Regions from separate parts of the Amycolatopsis sp. NPDC051061 genome, predicted to be linked through region 2. Evidence: riboswitches for the same ligand, from Rfam matches in the RefSeq annotation. Region 2 holds a riboswitch; each other region holds the start of a gene.
What was found. A riboswitch is a leader RNA that binds a small molecule or an ion and turns the genes downstream of it on or off. The one in region 2 is predicted to bind S-adenosylmethionine.

Region 1 (4,751 bases), on a different contig from region 2:
GGCTTGCCGGTCGCCTCCCCCGCGCCCGGTGCTGATCACCAGCACCCCGGCGATGACCAGGAACGCGCCGACGAGACCGAGCCAACCGGGGCGTTCGCCGAGCACGAGGACGGCGGCCAGCACCGACAGCAGCGGCCCGGTGCCCCGCGCGACGGGGTAGACGACGGAGAGGTCGCCGACGCGGTACCCGCGCTGCAGGACGATGCCGTAGGCGATGTGCAGCACGGACGTGACCACCGCGGCCACCAGCCAGCTCCACTGTGGACGTTGCGGCTCGACGACCAGCAGCACGACCGTCACCGGCAGGAGGACGACCGCGGACGCGGTGTAGTAGAGCCAGACGAACTGGGTGCCGCCGGAGGAGATCCGCTTGGCGGCCAGGTTCCACGCGGCGTGCACGACGGCGGCGATGAGGACGAAGGTCAGGGCGGTGGCGTTCATGGGACCCCTTACGGGTTTTCGCGCGCGCGAAAACCGGGTCCTCCAGGCTTTTGCCCCGTCAGATGAACGACCGGCCGTCCGGGCCCGCCGACGGTGCCGCTCGGACCAGACCCGCCGGGTCCTGGTTGTGTGGTGCACGGCGTGCGGACCGGCGACGGAACCCTAGGCACTACCGTCGTCGAGGGTACTCCCGGCTCCGGGCACCGGCGGCCCGGCTGTTAGTGTTGTCGCTCGCTGCCCGTGCGGCATTCCGTCATGGAGGAAGCCCGCTCTTTCGAGCGGGGCCAATTCAGCGCGGCGGCGAATCTCACCGAGTGAAACAGGAGTTGCCCTATGGCCAACATCAAGTCGCAGATCAAGCGCATCACGACGAACGAGAAGGCGCGTCTGCGCAACCAGGCGATCCGGTCCTCGGTGAAGACCGCGATCCGCAAGGTCCGCGAAGCCGCCGAGGCCGGCGACAAGGCCAAGGCCGTCGAGCTGCAGCGCGACGCCGCCCAGAAGCTGGACAAGGCCGTCTCGAAGGGCGTGCTCCACGCCAACCAGGCCGCCAACAAGAAGTCGGCGCTGGCCAAGCGCGTCAACGCGCTCTGAGCTGGTTGATTTCTGGGAAAGCCCCGGCTTCGGCCGGGGCTTTTTCATGTCCGGGACGGGCTTCGCGCGGCGGAGGGCGGGGCGCTGCGAATCAGCAGCTCTCGGCTGTCGATGCGGGGATCTGCACTCGTCGGGCCGCGGTGGCCTGACCAGCGCGAACCTTTTTGCGGTCAGCGGTCGCCCTTGGCGGCCGCCACCTGGAGGACCGCGCGCTCCAGGGCGTAGCCCGGGTCCGCCGCCACGCCCTTGACCTCGGCGTTCAGCCTCGCCACCACCCGCATCGCCGTCGCCAGGCCGTCCTGGTTCCAGCCGCGGACCTGGCCCTGGGCCTTCCGGATCTTCCACGGCGGCATGCCCAGCTCACCGGCCAGCTGGTTCGGGTTGCCGCGGCCCGCGCCCGCGACCCGGGCGATCGTGCGGACCGCGTCGGCCAGCGCGTCCGCCACCAGGACGTGCGGGACACCCAGCTGCATCGCCCAGCGCAACGACTCCAGCGCCGCCGAACGGTCGCCGCTCACCGCCTTCTCCGCGACCGCGAACCCGGTCACGTCCGCGCGGCCGCGGTGGTAGCGGCGGACCGCCTCCGCGTCGACACTCCCGCCGGCGTCCGCCACCAGCTGCGTCGCCGCCGAGGAGAGTTCTCGCAGGTCGGAGCCCACGGCGTCGACCAGCGCGGCGACCCCCGCCGGGTCGATCTTGCCGCCGGCCCGGCGCACCTCGTGCCGCACGAACTGCTCGCGCTCGGCCGGCTTGGTCATCTTCGGGCACTCCGTGACCTCGGCGCCGGCCTTCTTCAACGCCGCCGGGAGCGTCTTGCCGGCCTTGCTGCGGCCACCACCGGTGTGCACGACGACCAGCACGACGCCGTCCGCGGGGTCCTTCAGGTAGGACGCCACCGCGTCGGCCAGCTCCTGCGAGATGTCCTGCGCCGACTCCAGGACGATCACGCGGCCCTCGCTGAACAGCGACGGGCTGACGAGTTCGGCCAGCTCGGGGGCTGTGAGATCCGACACCCGGACCCGGGTCAGCTCGGCCGTCGCATCGATCGCGCGGGCCGCGGTGAGCGTGTCGCGGACGGCGCGCTCGATCAGCAGTTCTTCCTCGCCCAGGACCAGGAGCAGCGGGGCCGGGGCGGTGGCTTGCGCGGTCACGGACGGATCCTCTCACTTGCGGTGTCATGCGCCCGCTCCGGTGATGTCGAACGGCCACCATGGCACGGCGTGAGCGCCATGTCGTACGGTGTTCTCGAGGCGGCGCGCTGTTCGGCGCGCACCGACAACCGAATAACGCTCATCCAGAGGGGCAGAGGGAACGGCCCGACGAAGCCCCGGCAACCGGCGTACAGCCTGTCATCCCGCGATCGCGGGGTAGCTGACGACCACGGTGCCAATTCCGGCCCGCTTCGGCGGGGCAGATGAGGAAGGAACCTCGCGATGACCGCCACCCTCGGAACGTCCTCCACCACCAAGACCCCGGATCTCGGTCCCGCCGTCGAACTGGTGTCGAAGGAAGAGGGCCACCGGCAGCCGCTCGCCCCCGAGTTCGTCTCCGCCGAGGACTTCTCGCCGCTCGAGGTCGCCTACGACTTCGGCCGCGTCCGCCGCGAAGACATCGAGGCCGGCCCCAAGAACATCTGGCGCTACAAGAAGCTCCTCCCGGTTCCGTCCAACGTCGAAGAGATCCCGAACACCGAGCCCGGCGCCACCCGGCTGATCCGCGCCGACCGCCTGGCCAAGGAACTTGGCCTCAAGCGCGTGTGGGTCAAGGACGACACCGGCAACCCGACGCACTCGTTCAAGGACCGCGTCGTCGCCGTCGCGCTCGCCGCGGCCCGCGAGTTCGGGTTCGAGGTGCTCGCGTGTCCGTCGACCGGCAACCTGGCCAACGCGACGGCCGCCGCCGCGGCCCGCGCGGGCTGGCGGTCGGTCGTGCTGATCCCGAAGAACCTCGAGCGCGCGAAGATCCTCACCACCGCGGTCTACGACGGCGACCTGATCGCCGTCGACGGCAACTACGACGACGTCAACCGCCTCGCCACCGAGCTCGCCGGCGAACACCCGAAGTGGGCGTTCGTGAACGTGAACGTCCGGCCGTACTACTCGGAAGGCTCGAAGACGCTGGCCTTCGAGGTCGCCGAGCAGCTCGGCTGGCGCATCCCGCCGCAGATCGTCGTGCCGATCGCCTCCGGTTCTCAGCTGACCAAGGTGGACAAGGGTTTCCGCGAGCTGGGCCAGCTCGGTCTCGTGGACGCCAGCCCGTACAAGGTGTTCGGCGCGCAGGCGACCGGCTGCTCGCCGGTGTCGGCCGCGTTCCGCGCCGGCCAGGACGTGGTCCAGCCGGTGAAGCCGGACACGATCGCCAAATCGCTGGCGATCGGCAACCCGGCCGACGGCCCGTACGTGCTCGACATCGTCAACCGCACCGGCGGCGCGATCGAGGACGTCACCGACGAAGAGGTCGTCGAAGGCATCCGGCTGCTGGCCCGCACCGAAGGCATCTTCACCGAGACCGCCGGCGGGGTCACCGTCGCCACGGCGAAGAAGCTGGTCGAGACGGGCAAGCTCGACCCCGACGCCGAGACGGTGCTCCTCATCACCGGCGACGGCCTCAAGACCCTCGACGCGGTCGAGAACCACATCGGCCCGAAGGCGACCGTGGCGGCTTCCGCCAAGGCCGTGAACGAGGCGCTCGGCTACTGACGTCCACCGCCGGGGCGGGCTTTCGCGGCCCGCCCCGGCTTCAGCGGCGCGGCGGCCCACGTGGCTCGCCCCGGCGCGCTACCGCCGGACCTGACGGGTCGCCGACCACCGCCGTGTCACCGTCCACGTCGGTTCGTGTCACCAACGCACCCAGTGCCGTCAAGCTGTCCATTGTGGACTTGTTGGGGTGGCCGTAGGTGTTGCCCGCGCCCACGCTGACCAACGCCACCCGTGGCGCCACCGCCGCGAGGAACGCCGGTAGTGAGTAGCGCGAGCCGTGGTGTGGGACCTTCAACATCTCCGCCTTCAGGTTGTCGCCGTCGGCCAGCAGGTCGGCTTGGGCCGCCAGCTCGACGTCGCCGGTCAGGAGCACCCGGCCGGCCGGGGTTCGCGCCCGCAGCACCACCGAGCTGTTGTTGATCGTCGTGCCGTCCTGCTGCCCGGCCGAACGTGCCGGTACGTAGTGCGGGCCGAGGACGTCGAGCGACAGGCCGGGCCACGCCAGCCGCTCCCCCGTGCTCAGCTCCACCAGGGGCACCCCCTGCTTCGCCGCTTCGACGGCGACTTGGCGCCACGCCCACTCCGGCGCCCGCCCCGGACCGACGGCGATCGCGCCGACCGCCCGGCCGTCGAAGACCGACGCCAGGCCACCGATGTGGTCGGCGTGCAGGTGGCTCAGCACCAGCAATGGGATCCGGTCGACCGAGAGCCGGTGCAGGCACTCGTCCACCGGCCCCGGCTCGGGTCCGGTGTCCACGACGACCGCCCGGCCCGGCTCGGCCGTCGCCAGCACGACCGCGTCGCCCTGCCCGACGTCGCACTCGACCATCGCCCAGTTCCGCGGTGGCCAGGCCGGCGCGATCACCCGCACCGGCACGAACACGAGCAGCGCGCCGGCGACCAGCACCGCCATCACCAGCCGCGCGCGCCGGTGCCGGGCGGCCAGCACCAGCACCACCAGCACGGCGGCGGCGAGCAGCCCGCCCGTCCACCCGCCGGGCCACGCGACGACCGCGC
Region 2 (4,751 bases):
CCTTCGGCGTCGACAGCCCTTCGGAGTCGAAGGCCAGCACCCAGTGGAAGGTGTGCCGCGACAGCACCGGGACGAGCTGCTCGCCCCGCCCGGTACCCAGCGCGGTGCCGCCGTAGAGCGCGAACGGGACGTCGCTGCCCAGCCCGGCGGCGATCCCGGCGAGCTCGTCGCGCGTGACGTCGAGGTTCCAGAGGCCGGCCAGCCCGACCAGGGTCGCCGCCGCGTCGGCGCTGCCGCCGGCCATGCCGCCCGCGACCGGGATGCCCTTGCGCAGCACCACCCGGACGTTCGGCTCTTCGGTGCGGCCGACGTGCGCGGACAGCGCTTCGACCGCGCGCCAGGCCAGGTTGGTGCCGTCGGCGGGCACCGAGCCTTCGCCCTCGCCGTAGATCTCCAGGCCCGGCTCCTCGGAGACCGCGACGGTCACCTCGTCGGTCAGCGACAGGGCCTGGAACACGGTCACCAGCTCGTGGTAACCGTCTTCGCGCAGGTCGTCGACCGACAGGTGCAAGTTGACCTTGGCCGGGACCCGGACGGTGACTGGGGGCGGAACTACGGCGAGCACCCGACCAGCCTACGTGCCCGCGGAAACGCCCCAATGTGGCCTTGGTTGCTCCATCCATGCCCCCCGCCACCACCCTCAACGGAGGCGCTTCGCGCCGCAGTGCTGATTCAACGCACCCAAGGCGGCCTTGGTTGCGTTCAACGCACCCAAGGTGGCCTTCGGTGCGTTCAACGCACCCAAGGCCACCTTGGGGCGCTCGGGTCAGGCTGCCGCGACGCCCTGGGGGCCGCGAGCGGTGTACGTCACGTGGCCGCCGCGCTCGGCGACCCACGCCAGCGCCGCGTCGGCCCGCTCGCCGCGGACGCCGAGGCGGAAGCGGCCGACCGGCGTGTCGCCGATCCGGGTCAGGCCGCCGCCGATGGTGGCGAACTCGACGTCGAAGCGGCCCGCGGCCTCGGGCAGCAGCGCGCCGACCGAAGCGAAGCCGACCAGCACGACGTCGGCCGAGCGGTCGTAGCGCGACACCTGCGCGCGGGTCGTCTCGATGGCCGGCAGCAGCGCCTGCGCGGTGCGGCTCGCCGGGTTCGAGATCAGGTCGAGGACGGTGCCGCGCTCGATGACCGTGCCGCCTTCGAGCACCGCGACGTCGTCGCAGACCCGGCGGACGACACTGGCGTCCGGCGTCGTGACCACGACGGTGGTGCCCAGCTCGGAGCGGGCGCGGTCGAGCACGGTGAGCACCGCGCCGGCCTCCTCCGGGTCGATGCCGGCGGTCGGGTCGTCGGCCAGGAGCACCGCCGGTGCCGCGGCCAAGGCCTTCGCGACCGCGACGCGGCGGAGCTGACCCTCGGTCAGCTCGCCGGGACGCTGCGTCGCACGCTGCGTCAGACCGACGAGGTCGAGCAGCGAGCCGACCCGGCTGCGGCGCTGCGGGCCGTCGATGCCGAGCTGCTCGAGCGGGGAGGCGATGTTGCCGGCGATCGTGCGCTCGGCGATCAGCTCCGGCTTCGTCGAGACGACGCCCAGCTGACGGCGGATCTCGCGCAGCCGGCGGCCGTCGAGCGTGCCGGTGTTGAGGCCGTCGAGGCGGACGACGCCGCGGTCGGGCCGCTCCTGCAGCGCGATGCAGCGGGCGAGGACAGACTTGCCGGACCCGGCGGGGCCGACCACGCCGAACAGCGAGCCGGCCTGGACCTCGACGCTCACGTCATGCAGGGCGACGACCGAATTTCCGTTGGTGGCAAAGGTTTTGGACAGGTTTTCGACGGTGATCACGAAGGCTCCAGAAAACGGGGTGCGCGCAGGGCGCGGCACCCGGCCGCAAGCGAAGTCCGTCCGTTGTGGACGGTGCGTGAAGAAGAGGTGGACCGGTTACGACAAGCTCAGTTGGAGCGTCGACATGCGGTCACGGAGCGGCGGCCTTCGTCGACGACGCGACGCTTGGTCAGGAGCAGGGGGCGAGCTACCCTCTTCATCGGAAACGGCCTCCATCGGTCCTGGCGGTAGCACCTGCCCCGTGGGGGGTGGTTGCTGCGACTTCGGCGAGCCAGGTCTCTCAGTCGCTCGGGATGGACGCTTCCGAGTAAAGCCGATCGCGAGGAGCGAAAGCAAGCTTGTCGGCCCAGATCACACGAGTGGAGGTGTCCGAATCGCGGGATCGCCCGGCAAGAGGCGTATTTTCACCAGACCGCGTTGACTTCTGTGACATTCCGGGGCTTCGCCCCGGGCCGGGGGCTCCGCCACCCGGAACCCCCGGAAAGCCGCTTCCACTGTGGACCTGCTAACGGGCAGCGGCCAACCGGGCGAAGTCCTGCACGCCGAGCTGCTCACCCCGGGTCTTCGGGTCGATCCCGGCGGCCGTGAGCAGCTCGCCGGCCCGCTCGGCCGAGCCCGCCCAGCCCGCGAGCGCGGCGCGGAGCGTCTTCCTGCGCTGTGAGAAGGCGGCGTCCACGAGGCCGAAGAGCCGATCGCGGTCGTCCGACGCCGGAGCGTCACCGCGTTCGAAAGCGACGAGCGCGGAGTCGACGTTCGGCACCGGCCAGAACACCGAGCGCGGCACGGCGGCGACCTTGCGCGCCGGGCCGTACCAGGCGAGCTTGACGCTCGGCACGCCGTAGATCCGGCTGCCGGGGCCGGCCGCCATCCGGTCGGCGACCTCCGTCTGGACCATGACGAGGCCGCTCCCGAGGGACGGCACCTCGGCGAGCAGGTGCAGCACGACCGGGACGGCGACGTTGTAGGGCAGGTTCGCGACGAGCGCGGTCGGCTGAGGCAGTTGGTCGTCCGTGATCCGCAGCGCGTCGGCCGTGACGACCTGGAGTCGATCGGAGACCTCGGGCGCCCGGTCGGCGACGGTCTTGGGCAGCCGTTCGGCGAGCTTGGGATCGATCTCGACGGCGACGACCCGCGCGCCGGTGGCGAGCAGCCCGAGGGTGAGCGACCCGAGCCCGGGCCCGACCTCGAGGACGACGTCGTCCGGGCCGACGTGCGCGAGCTCGACGATCCGGCGGACGGTGTTGGGATCGTGCACGAAGTTCTGGCCGAGCTTCTTCGTCGGCCGCACGTCCAGCTCGGCCGCCAGCCCGCGGATCTCGGCAGGTCCCAACAGTTCAACCACCGGTGGAGCTTACCGATGGGGCAGCACGCACACGCGAAACGGCCCCCGCCCAGACAGGACGGGGGCCGTTACGCGGAAGATCAAGCCTTCTTGCCGCAGACCGGCCAGGCGCCGTAGCCGCCGCGGGCGTCGCGGACCTTCTCCGCGATCGCGATCTGCTGCTCACGGGAGGCCTGGTTCGGCAGCGCGGCGTACTGGTCGCCGCCGTAGGCGTTCCAGGTCTGCTTGTCGAACTGGAGGCCGCCGTAGTAGCCGTTGCCGGTGTTGGTGGCCCAGTTGCCGCCCGACTCGCACTTCGCGATGCGGTCCCACGCGGAGCCGTCGCCGATGGCCGGCGTCGGGGCCTGCTTCGTGCCGACGTGGATGATCTTCGGCTTCGGCTGGGTGATGACCTGCTCGGAGACACTCTCCCGCGAGACCTCTTTGCCGTTCTTCTGCGTGACCTTGTAGGTCACCATCTTCTCGCCGGGCGTGCCGGGGTCTTCGACCGAGGTCTTGCCCTTGGCGAGGTCCGGGTCGTCGACGCGCTGCTCGGGCGGGTCGATGGACTCCTTCTGGACGACCGTCGAGACGCCGGTGCGGCTGATGTGCACCTCGGCGCCGTCGGTCAGCTTGACGTCCAGGCCGCCCTCGGCCTGGTCCTCCGGGCCCAGGGTGAGCTTGTACTCGCCCAGGAACTCCTTCGTCGTGACCGCGGTCGTGGTGACCTTCTTCGGCGCGTTGGCACCGTCGTAGAGCGTGAGATTCTTGAGGGTCTTGATCTCGACGGTGGCGCCCTGCAGGGGCAGCTCGCCGTCCTTCGGCATCGACATCCACGTGCCGGGCTTGTCCACGCCGGCCATGCCGAGCTGGCCCAGCGCGTCGCCGAGGTGGGTCGCGCGAACCCAGGAGGTGTGCTCCGAGCCGTCGACGATCATCTTCAGCTGGCGGCCGCGCTCGAGCTTGATGACACCGCCGTCGCCGACCTCCGCCTGCGGGGACGGGGAGAGCGAGTCGTGCGCGCCGACGGAGAGGCCCGCGTCCTCCAGCACTTCGCCGACGGTGTCGCCGAACGAGTGCACGGTGGTCTGCTGGCCGTCGACGTCGACGGTGATGCTCTTGTTCATCGCCAGCGCGGCCGCGCCGCCGCCGGCGACGCTGATCATGACGCTGAGGACGGCACCCTTGAGGAAACGGCGCTTCCAGACCTTCGAGGTCTGGCGCATGCTCTCATCCAGGGCGGCCCGCTTGGCCTGCGGCGAAGCGGTGCGGTCCGCCTCGATCTCGTCCGGGATGACGATCGGCGGCAGGTACGTCGTCTCGGCGTTGATGAGCCGGATCAGCTCGTCGACGTCGACGTCGATCGACGCCATCATCGCGTCGGCGTCGGGGCCGAGCGCGGCGAGGATGTCCTGCTGGGTGATGTTCGGGTCGTCGGAGAAGTCGAGCTGGCCGTAGGCGGTGTCCTCGTAATGACGATCGAGGACGGCCGCGGAGCGCGCTCCAGCCTGTCTGCTACCTGTCACCGCTGTCGTTCCCTTTCCCAAGACGCCGTTCGGGGCGGCATCTTTACGTCTGGGCCCGCAGTCGGCGCCATCGTCACGGTCCCGGTCGTACCTACCCGGTTCCGCTTCCCCGACGTGCACTGAC
Region 3 (4,751 bases), on a different contig from region 2:
GGCATCGGGATCGCACTGTCCACTGTGGCCGTTGTGGTGAGCATCGCGGTGACCGGCGCCGCGTTGCACTGGCTGCTGGGCCTCGACTGGCGGTTCGCCCTGCTGTGGGGCGCGGTACTCGCTTCGACCGACGCGGCGGCGGTGTTCTCGGTGCTGCGCTCGGCCGGGATCGGCCAACGGCTCACCGGAGCGCTGGAACTCGAGTCGGGCATCAACGACGCGCCGGCGTACATCGCCGTCGTGGTGCTGGCCGAAGGCGCCACTGTGGACTGGACGCTGCCGCTGCTGGTGGTCTACGAACTGGGGGCGGGCCTGGCTATCGGGCTCGCTTTCGGCTGGCTCGGCGGCATCGCGCTGCGCCGGGCCGCGCTGCCGGCGACCGGCCTCTACCCGCTCGCCACGGTCGCGGTCTGCGTCGTGGCGTACTCGTCCGGGCAGCTGGCGCACGCGTCCGGGCTGCTCGCCACCTACGTCGCGGCGCTGGTGCTCGGCAACTCGCGGTTGCCGCACCGCTCGGACACGCTGTCGTTCGCCGAGGGGCTCGGCTGGCTGGCGCAGATCGGGCTGTTCGTGCTGCTCGGCCTGTTCGCCTCGCCGAGCCGGGTACTCGAGGCGCTGGTGCCGGGCCTGGTCGCGGGCGCCGTCGTGCTGCTGCTGGCCCGGCCGATCTCGGTCGTGCTGGCGATGCTGCCCTTCAAGCTGCCGTGGCGGGAACAGGCGTTCCTGTCGTGGGCCGGGTTGCGCGGCGCGGTGCCGATCGTGCTCGCGATGATCCCGCTCTCGGAAGGGCTCCCGGGTGCGCAACGGCTGGTCGACGCGGTGTTCGTGCTGGTCATCGTGTTGACGCTGGTGCAGGGTGCGACCCTCGGGCCGCTCGGGCGCCGGCTCGGGCTGGCCGAGAAGTCCGAGGCGCACGAGATCGAGGTCGACTCCGCGCCGCTGGACGAGCTGGGCGCCGAGCTGCTGCAGGTCCGCATCCAGCCGGGGTCGAAGCTGCACGGCGTGTACCTGTCCGAGCTGCGGCTGCCGATCGGCGCGACGGTCAGCCTGGTCGTGCGCGACGGCGCGGGCTTCACGCCGCAGAAGACCAGCCGGCTGCAGGAGCACGACCAGCTGCTGGTCGTCACGACGAGCGGGGTCCGCGACGCCGTCGAGCGCCGGCTCCGCGCGGTGGACCGGGCCGGCCGCCTGGCCCGCTGGAAGGGCGAGTCGGGCCGCTAGCCCGTTCGTGGTCACGACCGATCGCACGTCTCGTGTCGACCCGCCAATCACGCGAGATGCCCCCTCAATCACGCGTGATGCCTCCCCGATCACGCGCGCTGCCCGGCCCGGGCCGCTTCCGCGCGAAGCTCTGAGGCCTTCACGGTGTGTGAGCGGCGTCTCAGAATGTGAGGCGGGGGTTGGCCGCCGGCCGCGTTCTCGGTTACCTTCTGGCTCAGGTCATGAGTGCCAGCGCGAAGCCCCGGCTTGCTGGCCGGCAACCCTCCTACCGCGGTGGGGTGCCCCGGGTGAAGACCGGGCCAGTCGCGCCGTGCGACGGGCAAGCGCGGGCCCCTCGCCGGGGTCCCCCGGATCGCCGAGGAGGCACCGATGACTCTCGCCATCGACCGCACCAGCACGACCACCTTCACTGAAGCCGTTGTCGCGCAAGGCATCCCGGCCGTCGCCGGAGCGTCGCTGCGAGTCCCGCTCGTCACCGGCGAAACCATCGGTTACGCCAACCTCGACCACGCCGCGAGCGCCCCGTGCCTCGACGCCGTCCGCGCCAAGGTCGACGAGTTCCTGCCCTGGTACGCCAGCGTCCACCGCGGCGCCGGCTTCGCGTCGCAGGTTTCGACGCGCCTCTACGAGCGCACCCGCGACGTCCTGCGCCGCTTCGTCGACGCCCGCCGCACCGACACCGTCGTCTTCACCCGCAACACCACCGACTCCTTCAACCTGCTCGCCCGCAGCCTGCCCCGGCACACCACGGTGATCGTGTTCGACACCGAGCACCACGCCGCGCTGCTGCCGTGGCCGGGGCCGAACGTCCGGCGGATCCCGACCCCGCGCACCCGCCTCGCGGCAGTGTCCGCTGTGGACGAAGCGCTCGCGGATGCCCCGCAGGGACCGCGGTTGGTCGTCGTGACCGGAGCGTCCAATGTGACCGGTGAGCTCCTGCCGGTGGCGGAGATCGCCGCCGTGGCGCGCAAGCACGGCGCCCGCATCGCGCTCGACGCCGCCCAGCTGGCCCCGCACCGCCGGATCTCGATCAAGGAGCTGGACGTCGACTACGTCGCCCTGTCCGGCCACAAGCTGTACGCGCCCTTCGGTGCGGGCGCGCTGATCGGCCGCGCCGACTGGCTGCGCGCCGCCCGGCCCTACCTCGCCGGCGGCGGCGCGACCAAGCTCGTCACCGAGGACGCGGTCGTCTGGAACACCGGGCCCGAGCGCCACGAAGCCGGCTCGCCCAACACCGTCGGCGTGTACGCGCTCGGCGTCGCCTGCGAGACGCTCAGCGAGAACTGGGCCGCGATCGAAAACCACGAGCAGGCCCTGCTCACCCGGCTGCGCAAGGGGCTCGAAGGCATCCCGGGCTGCGCCGAGCTGCGGCTGTTCGACGCGCCGGTCGACCGCGTCGGCACGGTCAGCTTCGTCGTCGACGGCTTCGACCCGGGCTGGCTGGCGGCCGTGCTGTCCGCCGAGTACGGCATCGGAGTGCGCGACGGCGCCTTCTGCGCCCACATCGCGGCCAAGCGGCTCATCGGCGTGACCGGCGGCGACGGGCGGCAGGCGGTCCGCGTCAGCCTCGGCCTGGGCAGCACCGAAGAGCACGTCGACCGCGTCGTGCTGGCACTGCGCCAGATCGTCGCGCGCGGCGCCCGCTGGGAGTACGCGAAGGTGGATGGCCGCTGGGCCCCGGCCGGCGACCCGCGGGAGCTGCCGCCGTTCTGCTGAGCGCCGCTATCCTGCCCGGATGGGGAGTTCACGGCGATCTTGGTTCCCGCTGGCCGCGCTGGGGTTCGCCCAGCTCGTGATGGTGGCGGTCGCGCTGATCCCGGATGAGGGCAGCGGCCGGTTCGTGGGCCTCCAGGCGCTGCCGATGACTCGCGAGAACCAGCTGGTGGTGGGCACCCGCTACTCCGACGGAGGCGCCTACGCCACCGGCCTGAGCGCCACCGCGGCCGACGTCGTGCCGTCGGCGAGGCTCAGCTGGCTGGTGGGCCTCGCCTGCGTGGTGCTCGCCGTGGCGGGCTGGTACTGGCTGGGCCTGCGCCGCGCCGAGACGCCGCCGCGGCCCGTCCGGTTCGTGCTCGGCACCCTGGGTGCGCTCATCGCCGTCCCGCTGCTCGACCTGGTCGGCGCGCTCGAGCTGCGGCTGCCCGGGGACGTGCGGGGCGCGCTGCTGGCGGCGCTCGGCCTCTTGGTGCTCGCCGCCTACGAGCGCAGCCGGTTCGTGCTGGCCGTCACCGGCGTCTTCCTCCTGGTCACCGTGGTGTTCCTGACGCCACCGGCCGGAGCGCTCGTGTCGGCGGGCGTCCTGTTCGGGGCCGCGTTCGCGGTGCTCCTGCGCGGGCCGGTCACCGCCGCCGACACGCCCTGACCAGGGCCGTGGAGAATGGAGGGGTGAGCACCGACCCCAGCCATTCCGAACCCGACACCGCCGCGGCCGCCGAGGCGACGCCCGAGACCGTGCAGGAGTCGCCGGAAGCCCCGGCGAAGCCGCTGCCGAAGCGCCGCGTGGGCTGGGTGTTCGCCGTCGCGGTCGTGTTCTGGGCGATCGACCTGGTGACGAAGAACCTGGTCGCCGCGAACCTTGAGGGCAAGGAGCCGCTGCGGATCCTCGGCGGGCTGATCTACCTGCAGGTGATCCGCAACCCGGGCGCCGCGTTCTCGATGGCGACCGGCATGACGTGGGTGCTCGCGCTGGTCGCGCTGGCCGTCGTCATCGCGATCATCTGGCTCTCCCGGCGGCTGCGCTCGATCGGCTGGGCCATCGGCCTCGGCCTGGTGCTCGCCGGCGCTCTCGGCAACCTGACCGACCGCATCTTCCGCGCACCCGGCGGGCTGCAGGGTCACGTCGTCGACTTCATCTCGGCGTTCGCCCCGAACGGCAAGGGCTTCGCGATCTTCAACATCGCCGACTCGGCGATCTGCGTCGGCGGTGCGCTGATCGTGCTGCTGTCCCTGCTGGGCAAGGACTACGACGGCACGTCGACCAAGGACAAGAAGAAGGCCGAAGCGCAGGAGGAGCAGGCGTGAGCTCACGGATGCTCCCGGTGCCCGACGGACTCGACGGGATGCGGGTCGACGCCGGCCTCGCCAAGCTGCTCGGCCTCTCGCGGACCGTCGTCGCGGAGCTGGCCGAATCCGGGGACGTGCTGCTCGACGGCCGTCCCGCCGGGAAATCCGACCGGCTTTCCGGCGGCGGCCTCCTGGAGATCACCCTGCCGGAGCCGGCGAACCCGGTGGAGATCGTCGCCGAACCGGTCGAGGGCATGAAGATCCTCCACGACGACGACGACATCGTCGTGATCTCCAAGCCGGTCGGCGTCGCGGTGCACCCGAGCCCGGGCTGGACCGGCCCGACGGTGGTCGGCGGCCTCGCCGCGGCCGGCCTGCGCATCGCGACGTCGGGCGCGGCCGAGCGCCAGGGCGTCGTGCACCGGCTCGACGCGGGCACAACCGGCGTGATGGTGGTGGCCAAGAGCGAGCACGCGTACACGGTGCTGAAGCGCGCGTTCAAGGAACGCACGGTCGACAAGGGCTAC

Region 1: linked by a shared signal. The riboswitch ahead of thrC (threonine synthase) and the one ahead of AB0N03_RS45745 (ATP-binding cassette domain-containing protein) in region 2 are both predicted to bind S-adenosylmethionine.
Region 3: linked by a shared signal. The riboswitch ahead of AB0N03_RS38605 (aminotransferase class V-fold PLP-dependent enzyme) and the one ahead of AB0N03_RS45745 (ATP-binding cassette domain-containing protein) in region 2 are both predicted to bind S-adenosylmethionine.

What each region holds. Positions count from the first base shown of each region.
Region 1 is NZ_JBFBBZ010000004.1:106,565-111,315, forward strand. Features, by position in the region: gene AB0N03_RS07010 (DMT family transporter) at 1-441, opposite strand, end outside; gene rpsT (30S ribosomal protein S20) at 775-1,035, shown strand; gene holA (DNA polymerase III subunit delta) at 1,206-2,186, opposite strand; SAM riboswitch class I at 2,323-2,456, shown strand; gene thrC (threonine synthase) at 2,469-3,734, shown strand; gene AB0N03_RS07030 (ComEC/Rec2 family competence protein) at 3,775-4,751, opposite strand, start outside.
Region 2 is NZ_JBFBBZ010000062.1:38,408-43,158, forward strand. Features, by position in the region: gene AB0N03_RS45740 (4-(cytidine 5'-diphospho)-2-C-methyl-D-erythritol kinase) at 1-565, opposite strand, end outside; gene AB0N03_RS45745 (ATP-binding cassette domain-containing protein) at 767-1,780, opposite strand; SAM riboswitch class I at 1,990-2,080, opposite strand; gene rsmA (16S rRNA (adenine(1518)-N(6)/adenine(1519)-N(6))-dimethyltransferase RsmA) at 2,286-3,122, opposite strand; gene AB0N03_RS45755 (transglycosylase family protein) at 3,203-4,627, opposite strand.
Region 3 is NZ_JBFBBZ010000039.1:79,682-84,432, forward strand. Features, by position in the region: gene AB0N03_RS38600 (potassium/proton antiporter) at 1-1,221, shown strand, start outside; SAM riboswitch class IV at 1,439-1,553, shown strand; gene AB0N03_RS38605 (aminotransferase class V-fold PLP-dependent enzyme) at 1,591-2,937, shown strand; gene AB0N03_RS38610 (hypothetical protein) at 2,957-3,583, shown strand; gene lspA (signal peptidase II) at 3,607-4,242, shown strand; gene AB0N03_RS38620 (RluA family pseudouridine synthase) at 4,239-4,751, shown strand, end outside.